DNA from 4 places in the Ruegeria sp. O6 genome. Region 1 is predicted to be linked to each of the others. Evidence: riboswitches for the same ligand, from Rfam matches in the RefSeq annotation. Region 1 holds a riboswitch; each other region holds the start of a gene.
What was found. A riboswitch is a leader RNA that binds a small molecule or an ion and turns the genes downstream of it on or off. The one in region 1 is predicted to bind cobalamin.
Positions count from the first base shown of each region.

Region 1 (4,309 bases):
CTGCAAGGGTTTCGTCGCATTCAACACCCACAACCAACTCAGCCATCCGCGCGGTGACAGCCGTGGAATACCCCATTGCCGGAGCGATATCGAGGACCATCTCATCCTTGGATATGTTCAGCGCGTCCAGCATTTTAGCCAGGGTCCGCGGCTCCAACATGCTGCGCCCGTCCCCCAGATCAATCAGGCCGTCCACATAGGCCGCCTCGCGTTGAGAATCGGGCACGAAGCTTTCCCGCGGAACACTCAGCATCGCCTCAATGATCGGGAACTTGGTGACGTCAGAGGGGCGGATCTGTGTATCAACCATTGTGCGGCGCCGGGCTGCGAAGTCAGTCATTGGATATCTCGTCTCATTCCCAAAGATGTCCGGCTTGTGCCATATCCTGAACCTTCCAGCAACGCCCCTGTTGCCGCAACCTGAATCTTGATCAACTCCTTGGGCGTGGACTTCGGCAAATTTCGATCTTGCCGGCAATTTCGCGCGCAATCCACTGGACGCCCCAGAGGAAAGCTGTTAAAAACCCAGTCACACCACAGCAAGTATTTGATTTTACTTGAAAAGGCGAGTTGGCGGAGTGGTGACGCAGCGGATTGCAAATCCGTGTACACCGGTTCGATTCCGGTACTCGCCTCCAACTACATCCAAATCGCTGACTTGGCCCCGCAGTATGCGCGTGTGACGCTTGGTATTTTCAGACGTTCATGGCCCGCGATTCTGTCGAACTGCGGGCCAGATATGGCGTGTTTTTTCGGAACACCTGCCTACCCCTGCTCGTTCACGGGGCGCGATGTAGTCTGGTGTTTGCCCTACCCTCAGGCGCGCCCTTGTGGCACAACCTCGTATCCCGGCTCTTCCGGTTCATCATCCGTCATTTCGGCTGGAAAGCCCGGGGCGGTGATATCCAGGCCGGTTGCCTCTTCCAGCCGTTTGATAATATTTGGTGAAAGCTCGCGTTCGCCATATCGTGCGATACCATCGTTAAAGATGTTGATCATCACCGGGTTTATTTCCAGCGGCACCCCGGCGCGGTCGGCGACCTCCTGAAACAAACCGATATCCTTCTTCACCAGATCCATGGTGAAGGAAATATCGCGCGACCCGTTCAGGATGACCTGACTTTCGGTTTCGTGCACGAAGGATGTGCCGGACGAGATTTTGATCGCCTCATAGGTCGTGTTCAGATCCATCCCCGCAGCCTTTGCTGTAACCAGTGCTTCGGCGCAGGTAATCAGGTTGGCAGTGGCAAGATAGTTGGTCATCACTTTCAGCACCGAGGCCGAGCCCAGCTCGCCGGTGTGCAAAACCCGGCGGCCCATTGTCGTCAGGAACGGCAGAATTCGTTCAAACGTTTCCCGGTCACAGCCCGCAAAGATCGAGATATTGCCCGTCGCGGCACGGTGGCACCCGCCAGAAACCGGGCAATCCACAGCTGCACCGCCGCGTGAAATGACTTCGGCACCGAGGCGTTTGACTTCGGCTTCGTCTGTGGTCGACATCTCCATCCAGATCTTGCCGGGGCCCACTTCGGGCAACATCTCCTTCATGACTGCGTCCGATGCTGCCGGAGACGGCAGACAGGTGATCACCGCATCGCAATCGCGCATCAGCTGGGCGGGCCCTTCTGCCGCCTTTGCGCCTTTGGCGACAAATTCGGCCACCAGATCTGCGTTCAGGTCATGCACAGTCAGGTCAATGCCATTGCGCAAAAGGGATCCCGAAAGCTTGCCGCCAACGTTACCCAGACCGATAAATCCCACTTTCATATGACGCATCTCCAAGTTCGTCGTTTTCCCGTCATGCGACCACATACCGAACACGCACTTCATGCCGCCGAACGACGCCTACAGGTCGCTTTTTTCACCTTGGCTTATTTGTTGCGCGCGAACCGCTTGACAAGCGGGTCGGCGGTGCCGCATGTCCCGGACGTTGGTGTCGGCAACAGCCGATGAAAAGGGAATGCGTCAACGGTTCATCCGCCAAACGCAGCCGCCCCCGCGACCGTGACCGGAGAGGATGCCCAATGCCACTGGCCTGTGCCGGGAAGGCGGGACATCCGACAGAGCAACCGCTCTGGCATCCGCAAGCCGGGAGACCTGCCAACACCCGAAGTTGAAACCGGGCGGGGTGTTCCGGTGTCGGGTCCATGTGCAGACGTGGTGCCCGCATGAAACCCCGTCCCCCGCGAAGAGGATTTGGGGGGATGAGAGACATGACCGAGACCGCACCGGTAGAATTACTGGTCTGCACGACTTGCCGCCGGGGTCTGCCCTTCGAGGATGATGCTGAGCGTCCCGGCACATTGTTGCACAAGGCCTTGGAACAGGCTGCCCTGCCAGATGGCATCATTCTGAAACCTGTCGAATGCCTTTCGAACTGCGATCAGGGCTGTTCCATCGTTCTTCGGGGCGGGCCGGATCGCTGGACCTTTGTTTACGAGAACCTGAACGAAGTCGATCACGTCGATGTCATCATCGATGGTGTGACCAAGTATCTGGCCACAGACGATGGTCTGGTGAAGTGGCGCGACCGTCCTGAACATTTCCGCAAAAACTGCGCCTCGCGCATTCCCCCGATTGGAGGCTGAGATCATGTCGAACCTAGAAAAACTTCCCGTCACCGTGATCACCGGCTTTCTGGGCTCGGGCAAAACCACGCTGGTGCGCCATCTGATGCAGAACCCGCAGGGAAAGCGTCTTGCGATTGTTGTTAACGAGTTTGGCGATGTGGGTGTTGATGGCGACATTCTGAAATCCTGCGCGATACCGGATTGCCCTGCGGAAAACATCATGGAACTGGCAAACGGCTGCATTTGCTGCACCGTGGCCGATGACTTCATCCCGACCATCGAGGCGCTGATGGCGCTGGAACCGCGCCCGGATCACATCCTGATCGAAACATCCGGCCTTGCACTACCCAAACCGCTGCTGAAAGCATTTGATTGGCCTGATATCCGTTCGAAAATCACCGTTGATGGCGTGATTGCGCTGGCCGATGCCGAGGCTGTGGCCGCCGGTCGCTTTGCTCCGAACGTTGAAGCGGTGGATGCCCAACGGCTGGCTGATGACTCGATCGATCACGAAACACCCTTGTCCGAGGTGTTCGAAGATCAAATCTCGTGCGCGGATATCATCCTGCTGACCAAGCCCGATCTAGCAGGTCCCGAAGGTGTCGCGAAAGCCAAACAGATCATCGCCGCCGAGGCACCGCGGCCGCTTCCCGTTGTCGAGGTCGCCGAGGGTGTCGTCGACGTACGTGTCGTGCTTGGCCTTGAGGCTGCCGCCGAAGATGACATGGACGCCCGCCCGTCACATCACGATGGCCATCACGATCATGAGCATGACGATTTCGAAAGCATCATCGTCGAGTTGCCGGAACAGACCGACCCTGCGGAACTGGTAGCCAGAATCGAACGTCTTGCGACTGAGCTGAATATCCTGCGCGTCAAAGGCTATGCCGCCGTCGCTGGCAAACCGATGCGCCTGCTGGTTCAGGCTGTCGGCGCGCGGGTTCGTCACCAATACGACCGCCCGTGGGAGCCCGGTGAAGAGCGCCGCTCGCGCCTGGTCGTGATTGCCGAGCATGACGACATCAAAGAAGCCGAAATCCGTGATATCCTCGTGGGTGTGACCGAGGTTGCCGAGTAAGTCATGCACGTCGTCTTTCGCGAAAGCCACGGGCTCGAGGAAACCGAGACCCCAACCGATCTGGGCCAAAGCCCGGGTGATCTGGTTGTGCTGTCCTTTTCCGACAGTGACCTGGGCGCTTTCGCGGCGGGCTGGCATCGCGGCGGCGGGCCTGAGGGGCGGATGCCCACGATGCGGCTGGCCAATCTTGCGGCGCTGAAGCACCCTCTGTCCGTCGATACCTATGTCGAACAGACACTTGAGGGCGCAAAGGGCATCCTGATCCGTCTGATAGGTGGCGTGCCCTATTGGTCTTACGGGCTGCAACAGGTTCTGGCACTGGCGCAAGCCAAAGGCATCGCGTTAGCCGTTTTACCGGCGGATGGGCGTGAAGACACTCGGTTGGATGAGTATTCGACCCTGCCCCTCTCGACCCTGCGGCGGCTGGCACATCTGTGTGACACCGGCGGCGAAGTCGCCGCGCAGGCCGCATTGGCCCAGATGGCCTTGGCAGCAGGGCTTTATGCCGGGCCAGTGATGGGCGCGAAAACCCTGCCCGAATGCGGTGCGTGGTGTCCAGATCAGGGTGTCGTCCCGGTGGGTTCCGCATTCCAGAACGATACGAAACGCATCCTTGTCACCTTTTATCGCGCGTATCTGACATCCGCAGACACCGCCCCGG
Region 1 covers NZ_JBQERM010000011.1:69,066-73,374, reverse strand. Annotated here, with positions in the region: gene ACR0DY_RS14475 (protein-L-isoaspartate O-methyltransferase family protein) at 1-340, opposite strand, end outside; tRNA gene ACR0DY_RS14470 (tRNA-Cys) at 565-638, shown strand; gene ACR0DY_RS14465 (NAD(P)-dependent oxidoreductase) at 817-1,812, opposite strand; cobalamin riboswitch at 1,915-2,119, shown strand; gene ACR0DY_RS14460 (DUF1636 family protein) at 2,214-2,588, shown strand; gene cobW (cobalamin biosynthesis protein CobW) at 2,593-3,648, shown strand; gene cobN (cobaltochelatase subunit CobN) at 3,652-4,309, shown strand, end outside.

Region 2 (4,309 bases), on a different contig from region 1:
CGCAGCCGCCGCGATACGATGCGCAGGGGAAAATGATCCATCCCGACCACAGGCGGATCAGTGATCTGACATATGCAGGCCATCCCGTTCGACCGGAGCAGATATTCGTTATGGCGCTGAACAATTACCGCGCCAGCGGAGGCGGGCATTTTCCGCATGCGACAACGTCTGAGCTGATCAGCCTGCCACCGCTGAGCATCAAGGACCTTGTGCAGGATTACCTGGCGCAGCACCTTCCGCCCGATCCAATCGCCACGCAGCCCTACCCGTTCTCGCTGATGCCGCAGCGGGGCGTGGCGACAATTCTTCGAACAGGTCCGGGCGCCCTGAAATATCTGGATGAGTTACGCAGGTTCGATCCCGTGCTGCTGGGCTCGGATGGCAGGGGATTTGAACGAATCCGCCTGACGCTCTGACGGGTTGTCTTTTCCCGATGCCTTCCCTATATCCGCAGTCGAGAGGTTGGCGCGGGCGAGCGCCTCGCCAACCTGGTCAGGTCCGGAAGGAAGCAGCCACAACGAGCCCCGCTTGGGTCGATGTCCAACCTCTCACTTCGTGAACCATAGCCGCAGGAGGGCTTTATGATTGTATTGAAAACCCTTCGGGCAGACTGGTTCTGATTCACCGGAATCACCTGACTGCCTGAACACACGACCTGCGGATGCGCGATTGCCATCCGTTGGCATTGCTGTTTCTGAAAACAGGCAGATAAATGTCCTATACGCTTTCGGACCTGGGATGGTCCTCTCACTTTGCCGCGCAACACGCGGCTTTTCCTTCTGACACGCCCTTTCGTATCGCATCGGTACATCGGGACCGTCTGATCGGGCTGAGCCCGGATGGTGAAATCCCTTTGCTGACACCGGATAATCCGACCGGTTCATATGCCGTCGGAGATTGGGTCCTTGCAGACGCCGAAAACCGCGTGCGCCACCTTCTGGACCGGCGCAGCCTGCTGCAACGCAGAGCTGCCGGTACAGGCGCCGCAACCCAACTGATTGCGGCCAATGTCGATGTATTGTTCATTGTCAGCTCGTGCAATGCGGACTTCAACCTTCCCCGACTGGAACGTTATCTGGTTCTTGCGCACCAGGCCGGATGTTATCCGGTCGTTGTCCTGACGAAAGCTGACCAGTCGGATGATCCCGGAAGTTTCTCGGGACAAGTGGAATCTCTGGACCCGTTTTTGACGGTTTTGGCGATCAACGCTCGGGATCCGGCAGATGTCGAAAAGGTTCTGGCATGGTGTCCCAAAGGCCAGACCGGCGCGCTGGTCGGGTCGTCGGGCGTGGGTAAAACGACGCTCAGCAACACCATGACAGATCAAAACCTCGCCACGTCTGGAATTCGCGAAGACGACGCACGGGGCAGGCACACGACAACGGTGCGTGCGTTGCACCCGATGAGAAACGGTGGATGGTTGATCGACACGCCCGGAATGCGCGCATTGCGCTTGCTGGACGCTCAGGACGGGATCGACGACGTATTCTCGGACATCACAGAGCTTAGCCAAAGCTGCCGCTTTTCGGATTGTCAGCACGAGACCGAGCCCGGCTGTGCCGTGCAGAACTCAATCGACGAAGGCGTGCTTGATCCGGCGCGGCTGGACCGTTGGCGCAAGCTGCGGCGTGAAGATCAGCGAAACTCGGAAACCGTTGCGCAATCGCGGGCGCGGGACAAGGCGTTTGGCAAGATGGTGCGCGGTGTCATGCAGGACAAGAAACTTCGCAAACGGCCATAACTGCAAGGTGTTAGGAAAACCTGCGTCGCGTCTGATCAGGCGATCAGGCGCGGCCAGACCGCTGCATTGCGACGGGCAAATGCTCCGATATGGCCTATTTCCGGCAGTCCGAATTCAGCAGGCTTCATAAGGTGGCGTCTGGACTCGGGGCCGTACAGGTCGGCAAGGCGCCAAACTGCCTCGGGCGGAGCCATCTGGTCATCTTCGAACGTGAACAGATCCACAGGTGTTCCAGAACTGCCCCAATGCGCATCAGGCAAATTCTGCCCGATCTCGGGAATGTAGCTAAGAGGAGCTGTACACCATTTGCGCCATTGCCAGTAGACCGAGGCGGGCAGGTCCGAACCAAACCCGATCGCTTTGCCGGGCAGATACCCAAGCGCCCGCACCATCAGCGGTGCATGGCCATACCAGAACAGCCCTGCCAACCCCCGATAGGGCCATGGGTGATCTTTCAAAGTCACCAGCCCCGAACACACACCGATCATTCGGTCGATCTGGTCGATATCCGGCTGCACCGGCCCCAGCATCGCACCGACGGAATGGCCGATGGTCCACTGCTGCGCCTTTGGAAACCGCCTGCGCATTTCGGCCCGTGCCGCTGGCATGTCGATCAACGCCCAATCCGCCATTGTTGCAGTTGCGTCTTTCAGGCGGCCGACCAAAGAAAGCCCGTAGTCCCGATAGTCATAGGTCAGGCAAGCTATCCCCCGCTCGGTAGCCAGCCATCGCGCAAAGTGTTGATAATAGTCACGCGGCACACCCGTGGCACTGTTAAGTACGACAACGGTTTCCGGCTCACCCACTGGCCGGTACAGCCGTGCCGACAAGGTCACGGACCCTGACGGAAAGCGGAAATCTTCGATCAACACCGTCTGTTCCGTATCCAACATGATCCCCGGCTTTCGCTGAAACAATGGTTTGCCTGCCTTCGATGCCGACGAAACTAAGCCGGAACGTAAACCGCATCCAGCATGACCAAACGTCCGGCCTAAAGATCGGCTTGACTCGGAACGCGATCAGGCGCTAGCGGTTGTGTGATGGTTTCCGGCCCCCACAAGAGGTCGGGATGAAAAGGGAACACGGTGCGGTTTGTCTGGTCACACAGATATCAACCAAGTCCGCGACTGCCCCCGCAACTGTAAGCGGTAAGCAATGCCGAAATACCACTGGCCCACGGGCTGGGAAGGTCGGCAGAGCAATGACCCGCAAGTCAGGAGACCTGCCATCGGAACTGAAACCGAAACTCGGGCGGGGTGTCCGGGCAGGTCCTGACAGCGAGATGCTGTCCCACCTGCCCCAATATCCAGCCCACCACGCGCGGAGGGCGCAGGATGATCTGGAAGACAAAGTCACACGAATACAGCGCAACTGTGTGCCAGCGGACGGGCAATACCTGCCCGGCTTTGGCGCGACTGGCCCGCTCGATTTCCGAAGCCATGGCGCAGGCGGTTTCGGCCACCAGCGAAGATTTCGAATTTGAAGGCAACAGCGCGCTGTCACATTGCGCGGAAGGGTGCATGGCAACGATCCGAGCGCGATCCGACAGCGTTCGCGTTTTCTGCGGGGCGCACCCTGATACGGCAATTCGGGACCTTGATGCCTATGCCGATTTGATCTTTGGACCTACATTCAGCACGCTGCCCTCGGGCATTGTCGCGAACCCGCCTTGCGCCATGATCGAGGTTTCAACGATCCGGCCCCGGAAAACCGGCTACGCACCCCAGCAGCTGTCAGCTTGATCCCACTTCCACCTGTGCCGGGGTGATCCGGGACGCCCAGGCCAGCTGCGCATCGGTTTCGACAGCGCAGGGGCGCACGGCCCGCAGGCGGTCCAGTGCGTCGCTGGCGCGTTCACCGCATTCAACCATCAGTCGCAGAACAATCATCCCGGATCTGCCGCACCCCCCACGGCAATGCACAAGAACCCGGCCACCGCCCGACAGCGCATGTCGGGCCGTGGCGCTGACCTCTGGCCAGGCCTTCTGAACCGCCTGCGTCGGTGCTCCAAAATCTTCGATCGGCAGGTGAACCCACCGGCTGGCACGGCTTTGGATGTCGCTGCCAAAGTGCTGCGCGCCATCCTGAAGCATTTCAACATCCGTCGTCATTGAAATCACAAGGCCCGGTTTCCAAGCCGCAATCATATCCAGATCGCCGACGTAATCCCCGCCACGCCCGGGCATTGAAGTAAGGGCAAGCGTTCCGCCTCCGACCTGCAGAGCAAAAATGACCAGCTGCGACATGAAGTGCGTCCTCCCCCAAGGTACTCTTTAAGAAATGAGTCATTAAATCCGCTGGACCAGTTTAGTTGGAAACCAGCCCGTTTCCGAAACAAAAAATCATCACGCCCCACAGTGGACGCGGAGTGCCGCCGCCACTACGCTGTGCCGAAGCACCGAATCCGAGCGAGAAGACATGACAGACACGCCAAGCCCCGCCTATCAGGTTCTCGCCCGCAAATACCGCCCGGAAACCTTTGCCGACCTGGTGGGTCAAGATGCTATGGTGCGCACCCTAAAAAACGCCTTCGAGGCCGACCGGATTGCGCAGGCCTTTATCATGACC
Region 2 covers NZ_JBQERM010000002.1:9,252-13,560, reverse strand. Annotated here, with positions in the region: gene ACR0DY_RS03260 (bifunctional 2',3'-cyclic-nucleotide 2'-phosphodiesterase/3'-nucleotidase) at 1-416, shown strand, start outside; RNA gene ffs (signal recognition particle sRNA small type) at 456-554, shown strand; gene rsgA (ribosome small subunit-dependent GTPase A) at 713-1,741, shown strand; gene ACR0DY_RS03245 (alpha/beta hydrolase family protein) at 1,777-2,634, opposite strand; cobalamin riboswitch at 2,767-2,985, shown strand; gene ACR0DY_RS03240 (hypothetical protein) at 3,076-3,483, shown strand; gene ACR0DY_RS03235 (protein-tyrosine phosphatase family protein) at 3,475-3,987, opposite strand; gene ACR0DY_RS03230 (DNA polymerase III subunit gamma/tau) at 4,160-4,309, shown strand, end outside.
Region 2: linked by a shared signal. The riboswitch ahead of ACR0DY_RS03240 (hypothetical protein) and the one ahead of ACR0DY_RS14460 (DUF1636 family protein) in region 1 are both predicted to bind cobalamin.

Region 3 (4,309 bases), on a different contig from region 1:
TTGATCGCGCCGCGCCGCTGCGCGCCCGCTTTGATCAGCGTGCTTTCCTGTTGCCCCAGAACGTGCGCCATCAGGCCGCCAGCTTGCGGCGTGCCGCAAAGTAAAAGCCCAGACCAAACAGACCGACGATATATCCGATCCCACCCAGAACAGTTTGCAGGTCATTTTGTTCGCGGTAAGCCGCTATTTCCCGACGCAGCGGGCGCAGCTCATCCCGCACGGCCCTGGCAATGACCTGTTGTTGTTCATCGCTGAGCACCGCCGCTGTCTGGGCAGGTGCGTTTGTCGGCGCGGTGTCGGGTTCCGCTTCAACGCCCATGATCCGGGCGACATCCGCAGCGGGCATGGTGACCTCGGCCACATGCCCGGCACCAAGGTTTGCAAAGAAAGTATGGGCCACCGGCGCGTTTGGCGTGTAGATAAAGAACCCGTCTGCATCTGTTACGATACGGCCCAGCTCGGCTCCGTCCGGGCCGTTGACGATGACCTCGGCCCCGCTTGCCATGTCACCATTGGAAAAGCCGATTTCGCCTTCGATGGCGTCACCGGATTCAAACACTCCGGCTATGACCTTATGCGCCAAGGCAGGTGCGGGTGCGCAGCACAGCGCCAGAATGATCGCCAGGTACCTCACGCGGCCGCTCCTTTGACAAACAGCTCGGGCTTGACCTTGCGCGCCAGCAAAACCGCGAACCCGGTCAGGATCGCCTCAATCGCCATGACAGGAATATGTGCAAAGAAAACAAGCTTGGCCGCTGGCAGGAATGCATCCCCGGACAAGGCCAGTGAAAACGCAACCATGCCGGTTGTAGCGGCGATGGCAAAGGCACCGCCGACCCCGCCCCATATCGCACCTTGCAGAGGTGAGCCATGGGCGATCAGGCGGCCAAAGATCAGCCCGGCCAAAACCGCGGGCAACGCGATGTTCAGGGTGTTGATCCCCAATACCGTCAACCCGCCAAAGCCAAAGAAGACGGCCTGCAGCAAAAGCCCGACGAACAGGGCCGGGAATGCGGCCCAGCCCAACAAAAGCCCGGCCATTCCGTTGAGGATCAGATGCACTGACGAAGGGCCAATCGGCACATGAATCAGCGATGCCACGAAAAAGCTGGCAGACAGCACTCCCGCAGTGGGGATGCGATCAAGATCCAGCGACCTGAGGCCCATGGCAATTCCACCCGCAGCAGCGACTGCACCGCCGATCACGACAGGGTTGGACAAGGCTCCGTCAACGATGTGCATCTACGGTTACTCCAAATCCCAGGCGCGGATCCAGATCACCGCGTCCTGGCTGAGTTCTTTGCCGTTGTGTTCGGTCACGGGACCGGCGCCGAGTGCGGCAAATCCCCAATATCCGGCTTTTGGAACGCCGAACGTGAAATACCCGTTATCATCCGAAATTGCGACCAATGCACCACCCGGCATCGGCGAGACCGACGGGGCGGAAGCGGCCGCGCTTTCCATGTCCGGTTCTGCGGCCATGTACTCGATCTCGATCTCGGCACCCGCAACCGGTTGGCCTTCGGCCATAACCCGACCTGTAAACGTCGAACCCGCGATGATGTTGGTTGGTTTGTTGAGCGGGATGATCTCAACCGGCAAGCCCACCGGGTTCATCCAGTCGGTCGGCAGTTCGTTGCGGTTCAGGAATGCCTTGGCAATCTGCTGGATATAGATATTCTCGGATTCCTCGTAATAGGGCTGGGGAACAGTCACCAGCACATAGTCGCCCGACCGTTTGACGGGAACATAACCCTTGAATGCCGCGCCTTCGTTTTCGCCACCGGTGAAACGCACGGGTTCCAGGGTATCCAGCAGGTCGGTTTTCTGACCGTTGTGGATCACGTAGAATTCCTGCGGCTTGTCCAGATCCATAACGTGCCCGTTCGAGAACGGATGCCAAAAGATCAGCTTGACCGGAACATTCCCCGGTGCGTCGATCATGGTGTCAGCGGTGTATTCCAGCAGGAAATGAGCATTTGCCATCGCTGGAAGCGCTATCGCCACAGCGGCTGCGGAAAGCAGCTTGGTCATCAATAGTCGTCCTTGTCCCATCGTACCAACCCCGGTACGAGATGCGTTTTGACTGCGGGGATGTCCAAGCTAAGCTGCTTTTTCAAGCATCCTGCTCCGACGCACATCCCGTCGCCGATTAGGAGTGCCCTTGTCAAAGGCACATGTCCGGCAGGTATCCTGACTTGCGGGTCAAAGCGTTGGGCTGGCCTTCCCGGATTAACACCAGTGGCACTTCAGCCCTGCTCGCCGCTTACAGTTGCGGGTGCAGTTGCGGAATTGGGCCAAAGCCCGCACCGCATTCCCTATTGATTCCAGAGCACGCCCCGGAACCGGACATGCCGAGCGGCTTGCCAGACTTCTTCGGCATCCGTCAACGATCAATTGCGCTGGCTGTCAAAAAGTTTAGCGGGCGATGCCCTTTTTCCGACGGATCCGCTTTGGATGCAGGTCAGGGTTTTTCGGGAATGAACCTACCCTTCGAGCAGGTATCTTTCCGACAATGGCAAACTGGCCGCCCCCAATGAGCGGGCATCCGGGCCTGCCGTCCCCACCTGCACCAAGGGCCGTTCAAGCCCGGTCAGGTTCATGTCTGATAGCTTGACCTCGACCAATTCCACCAGCCGCGCCTTGATGCCTGTGGGCATCCAGCCATCAATCTTGACAGATTCGAAGTCGATCAGGCTGCAAGACGAGACGATGGCATGTGCGATCCCGTGCGCCGCCTGTTTCAACCAGTTCTCAAGGTGGGTTTCCGGTATGTCCCAATGCTGTGTCGTTTCCCAGATTGAGCCGGCTGTTTCGGCATTCCCACCAACTGCGCGCTCCAGCACATAAAGACTGGCGACATCTATCAATGGTTTTACTCCGCCTGCGTCGTCCGGCACAGGCAATGGACCAAGCGCACCGGCATTTCCCCGCCCCGAAAAGATGGAGCCGTTCAGAACCACTCCACCCCCGATGAAGAAGCCGACATAGAAATACAGGAAATCTCGTGGACCTTCCGCAGGGCCAAAGACCAGCTCGGCACCGCAGGCGGCCGTTGCGTCGTTCTGCAGGAATACCGGCAAGTCATAGCTTGCGGCCAGCGCGCCTTTCAGGTCCGCGTCACGCCACGGATCCATTTTCTCCTGCGGAACCTGCAATGTCTGCGCCCAGTCCCAAAGGTAGAACGGCATCGCAATCCCAAGACCCGCGATCCGGCTGCGCGCCTCGGGCGACAGTGACGCCATCACTTTGTCGAGGCTTTCTTTGGAAAAGCTCAATGTCGCCTCGGGTGTCGGAAAATCATAAGTCCGCCGCTCACGGTGCCTGACATTGCCAAGGAAATCCGTCAGCACCAATTCGGTACTGCGCCGCCCGACTTTGAGCCCAAAGAAATAAGCGCCATCCGGGTTCAGGCGCATGGGAACCGAGGGCTGTCCGACTTTTCCCCGGATCGGTTCGCCCCGCAGAAGCAGCCCATCGGTTTCCAACTGGCGCATGATGACCGAGACCGTCTGCGCCGACAGCCCGGTCATCCGCGCGATTTCAGATTTTGCGAGGGCCTGATGGCGCCGGACCAGTGACAGGACAAGCCGTTCATTTCGGGCCCGCATTCCACTTTGGTTGGTGCCGCGCATATCTGGCTCGCGTACGCCAGTGGTATTGTCCAAAGAGTTCATTGCAGACACGGCCATCCCCTTCATGACGACAATGTTGAAACCCTTCCTTTCTGTCAATAATAATTAAGAGTGATTTATTTATTGACTCGAAATTCGAATCTTGTGATGGTTTTCACGTTCGATCGGGCCGGTTTTCGCCTGATCAGACGTATGCCCGGACGGGCATTGGGAAAACTGGGAGGACTACCGATGAAACTTGCGAAACTTGCAGGCGCTACGGCGCTGGCGGTTACGGCCATGGCAAGCAGTGCAATGGCCGAAGGTGAAACCGTTTGCCTGATCACCAAGACGGATACCAACCCTTTCTTTGTCAAAATGAGAGAGGGTGCGACCGCTAAAGCCGAAGAGCTTGGCATGACGCTGAAGGCCTTTGCCGGCAAAGTCGACGGCGACCACGAAACTCAGGTTCAGGCCATCGAAACCTGCATTCTGGATGGCGCAAAGGGTATCCTGCTGACCGCGTCGGATACGTCGTCCATCGTTCCGGCGGTGCAGCAGGCCCGCGATGCCGGGCTGCTGGTGATTGCGCTGGACACCCCGCTTGAGCCCATCGACTCGGCCGACGCGACCTTTGCCACCGACAATTTCCTTGCGGGGCTTCTGATCGGACAATGGGCAAAAGCCACTCTGGG
Region 3 covers NZ_JBQERM010000023.1:14,565-18,873, forward strand. Annotated here, with positions in the region: gene cbiQ (cobalt ECF transporter T component CbiQ) at 1-71, opposite strand, end outside; gene ACR0DY_RS19065 (cobalt ABC transporter permease) at 71-634, opposite strand; gene cbiM (cobalt transporter CbiM) at 631-1,242, opposite strand; gene ACR0DY_RS19075 (DUF4198 domain-containing protein) at 1,249-2,034, opposite strand; cobalamin riboswitch at 2,167-2,365, opposite strand; gene ACR0DY_RS19080 (ROK family transcriptional regulator) at 2,487-3,677, opposite strand; gene ACR0DY_RS19085 (substrate-binding domain-containing protein) at 3,867-4,309, shown strand, end outside.
Region 3: linked by a shared signal. The riboswitch ahead of ACR0DY_RS19075 (DUF4198 domain-containing protein) and the one ahead of ACR0DY_RS14460 (DUF1636 family protein) in region 1 are both predicted to bind cobalamin.

Region 4 (4,309 bases), on a different contig from region 1:
ATGGCAATCCGTTGGGCAATTTGTCTGCGCGACAAATGCGAAACGGGATGACCCGCTATGACGACTTTTCCTGAAACCGGACGTACCAACCCCGCCAGCAGGCGCATCAGCGTTGATTTCCCTGAACCGTTAGGTCCGACCAAAGCAAGTGTTTCGCCGGGCTCCACGACAAAGGATACGTCTGACAGCAAAGTCTTGCCGCGAACGGAATATGTCAGGTTTTTCGCCTCGATCTTCATCGGGCGCTCCTCTGGCCGCGCACCAGAATTACGGCAAAGGCAGGCGCACCGATCAGGGCGGTGACCACCCCAATCGGCAGAACCTGACCCGGGATGATGATGCGCGACACGATATCTGCGCCGATCAGGAAGACCGCTCCGATCAAGGCGGCGGTTGGGATAAGCCTGCGATGCCCCGGTCCCACAAGGAACCGGGCAGCATGAGGGATGACCAGCCCGACAAAGCCAATGGATCCGACGATAGAAACCATGACAGCTGTTGTAAGTGCGGTCGCAAAGATCAGGGTTGCCTGCACCCGACGTACCGATATGCCCAGCGAGGCCGCTGAATCAGAGCCGAAAATAAAGGCGTCCAGTGCTCTGGCGTGAAAGCGGCAAATGAGCCAACCGACAAGGGCCACCGGAATGGCCAGATACACATCCGGCCAGCGCACGCCGCTGAGGTTTCCCATCAGCCAGAACATGATCCCGCGCGCCTGATCGGCATTGGCGGATTTGGCGATGATGAAGGCCGTCAGCGCATTGAACAACTGAGACCCGGCAATTCCCGCCAGGACGATCTGTGCCGTCGCAGCCCGTCCGCCCCCTGCGCCAGCGGCTCGGGCCAGCAACGCGACAAAACCAAAAGCCAAAAGCGCGCCATTGAACGCGCCAAAAGACAGCGACAAGGCCCCCCCACCCAAACCAGCGATGGTTACAGCCACGGCACCCGTCGAGGCCCCGGCAGAAATGCCCAAAATGTAAGGGTCGGCCAACGGGTTGCGCAGCAAAGCCTGCAACACGACCCCTGCGACAGCCAGACCGGCACCGCAGGACGCAGCGACCAGAGCGCGAGGAATCCGGTAGCTCCAGATAATACCCTGATCAATTGGGTCTACAGGAAAGTCCACTCCGGCCAGCTTGTTGGCCAGAACGGAGAGAACCAAATCGGGCGACAGAGAGGTTTCCCCGATCATCGCGCCCGCAAGAACCGCCGCAATCAACAATGGCACGGTAAGGCACGCAGCCTTGAAACCCTGCCGTAAAATTGCGGCGACCTCGTTCACAGGTTGTTTCCGATGGTATCCAGCTTCTCGGCCAGATCCTCCAGCGCCGGGATTGCGCGGATGGTGGCGTCCATGGCCTGCGCATCCATAATGACGATCCGGTCATTTTTGACCGCATCCATCTGGCTGGTCACCAGATCAGTGCGCAGGAACTCCAGCTTTTTCAGGTAGTCGTCCGCAGCAAAGCGACGGCGGTCCATCTTGGCGATAACAATCACCGTCGGATTGGCTTTGGCAATGGTTTCCCAGCCCACTGTTGGCCATTCTTCATCCGTCTCGACGACGTTGCGGATACCCAATTTACTCATCATGTATCCCGGTGCGCCTTTCTGTCCGGCCACAAACGGGTCGCTTTCCATTTCGGGAGAGGAAAACCAGAATACGGCTGACACATCGTCCAGCTTCACGGTTTGCGCCTTGGCGACGGCTGCGGCTTCGCGGGCCTTGTACTCGGCAACCAGGTCCGTGCCGCGTTCGGATACATCAAAGGCTGCCGCCAGTTCTTCGATACCCTGATACAGCGTATCGGTCGAGAACGCTTGCAGGCGGGTGCCATCGCCGCCGACCGTATTGTCTTTGCCGATGCAATCTGCAGGCATTACGTACGTTGGAATGCCCAGTTCGTGAAATTGCTCACGCGTGGCGACGATGCCCTCGGGTCCGACATGCCATTCATATTGCGCTGCGACCAGTCCCGGCCGCTTGGCAACAACGCTTTCAAAGCTGGGATCATTGTCCGCCAGACGCTCTACCTTGGCATTCACCTCGGCATATTCAGGCAGCACCTCGTTGAACCAGACCGAAGTTCCAAGAACCTGCTCGCCCAGACCCAGCGCATAAAGCACCTCGGTCGCGGCCTGGCCGACCGTGACTGACGACGTCACTGGCGCGTCAAACGTGACCGAGTGACCGCAGTTTTCGATAGAAAGGGGAAAGTTTCCTTCGGCGGCAGCGCTGGTAGCCAGCAAGGAAAGGCCAAACAGGCCAGTGCGTAGAAACATGACAATCGATCTCCATGTGTCAATGACCAGAGAACGGGTGAATGGGCATTTACCGAAGCAACAGGCGCTTTACTGCCTGCCGTGAGCGCAGGGTAGAAAATAGACCGCCCGGCGCGTTTCTTCGGCAACCTCCCCGGACAACCCCGCCCGGCGTGTTTCGGTTTCATACCGGCAGGTCTCCTGACTGACGGGTCTTTGTCTGTCCTGTCTTCCCAGACCAAAATGGCCCAGTGACGGAAATGGACAGCGCTCGCCGCCTACAGTTGCGGGGGCAGTTCCGGTTGGCACCAAAAGGCACCTCGGATTCCCTCTTAGCCACATCGGGACCGGTAAAACGCGGGTACCTTAACACTTACCCTGCGGCAAGAAAAAACTCCGGGGTCTTTCCTATTTTCTCGCAAGAGCATGCACCTGCGCGTCTCAACATGGCGCTGATATCAGAAAAGCCGCTGAGAACGCGCCAAAATCCGGACCCAGATTCATAGTGTGTGATATTAGGGAAAATCATGGCTGGGGTGGTAGGATTCGAACCTACGATACACGGTACCAAAAACCGCTGCCTTACCACTTGGCTACACCCCAACGGTGAGCGGCTATCTACGATTGTTGATGGCAGGGTTCAAGAGCGTTTTGCAAAAAAAGCGAGCGCCGTAAATTTTTTTTGAAGGCCCCTCATTTGGTGTCGATCAACACCGCTCCGGTACGGTTGCCTTCCTGTACCATCGCATGGGCGGCAGCGCATTCTTCCAGTGTAAAGACCTTATGTACGGGGCAGATCAATGCGCCATCAGCCAGTGCCTTGTGTAGAGTCTCTATTGCGGCGGCGCGCAAATCTGCGGGCAGCAGGTAGATCAGGACTGCCTCGAGTGTCACGGCCTTGAACATCATGGGTCCAAAGGGAAAGACAGGTGTCATATTCCGGGCAGATCCATATGCGTTGATACGGCCGTTCTCGGCGATGACGGCAATGTTGGTGTCAAGGTTCTGTCCAAATTCGACATCGACGATTCGACCAATTGTACGTCCATCATTTGCGTCGAGAATCTGATCCGAAAGGTGTTCACCGGAGTAGTCGAGAACGACATCTGCACCGGCTGCCTTGACCCGGTCAAAGCTGCGGGTGCTGGCCGTTGCGATCACATTGGCTCCGGCCCATTTGGCAAGCTGGACAGCCAGATACCCGACAGTACCCGCCCCACCATGGATCAAAATGGTTTGCCCGCGCGGCGTGCCGCCCGAGAACACTGCGTGGCTTGCGGTAAGGCCCGGAATTCCAAGAATCGCTCCGGTTTCAAGTGACACCGTCTCGGGCAGTTCTACAGCCTGAGATTCAGGCAGGGTGATGTGGCTGGCAGCTGTACCGAACGCGCGTTGCCATTGCCCGTTCCAAATCCACACGCGCTGACCAATCCGCGTCGCGGGTACGCCATCGCCAACCGCTGTGATGACTCCAGCCCCGTCGCTGTGCGGAACGATCAGCGGAAACGGAGGTTCTGTGACACCCGGTCGGGTTCCCGCGCGGGCCTTGACGTCCGAGGGATTTACGCCGGAATAAGACAACTCGACCGTGACTTCACCCGGTCCAGGCGGAACTGGGGGAATATCCTGTATGCGCAAGACATCGACAGCGTCTCCGAAGGCTGAATAGGTGACTGCGCGCATAGGGTCCTCCGTTTAGGTCGAGTTAAGCGGCGATTGGGCCGGTAACTCAAACAGCTTGTCGCGCTTTTTCGGGGCGATGCGCAACCGCGGATACCGGAAATTGTCTTTCGCCTATTCCCGAATTTCGGAAGAATCGACGCCCCAAAGGTTCGATTTCAGTGTCCAGCCACGGTATCCGCCGGCGGTGATCCTGCACCAGTCCAGCGAACAGGCTCCAAGGCGCGCCACCACTCCGGTCTCGAAATGGGCATTCACGGGCGAGGTCGGGTCGGGGCGGGCATAAACAGGCAGCATCTCGGATTCGATCAGCACCGTTCGGACGCCAGACAACAAGGCATAGTGAACCCAGCCACCCGCGCCG
Region 4 covers NZ_JBQERM010000006.1:162,999-167,307, forward strand. Annotated here, with positions in the region: partial or broken gene ACR0DY_RS10385 (ABC transporter ATP-binding protein) at 1-239, opposite strand, end outside; gene ACR0DY_RS10390 (FecCD family ABC transporter permease) at 236-1,267, opposite strand; gene ACR0DY_RS10395 (ABC transporter substrate-binding protein) at 1,282-2,286, opposite strand; cobalamin riboswitch at 2,440-2,632, opposite strand; tRNA gene ACR0DY_RS10400 (tRNA-Gln) at 2,794-2,868, opposite strand; gene ACR0DY_RS10405 (NADPH:quinone reductase) at 2,959-3,948, opposite strand; gene ACR0DY_RS10410 (SH3 domain-containing protein) at 4,060-4,309, opposite strand, start outside.
Region 4: linked by a shared signal. The riboswitch ahead of ACR0DY_RS10395 (ABC transporter substrate-binding protein) and the one ahead of ACR0DY_RS14460 (DUF1636 family protein) in region 1 are both predicted to bind cobalamin.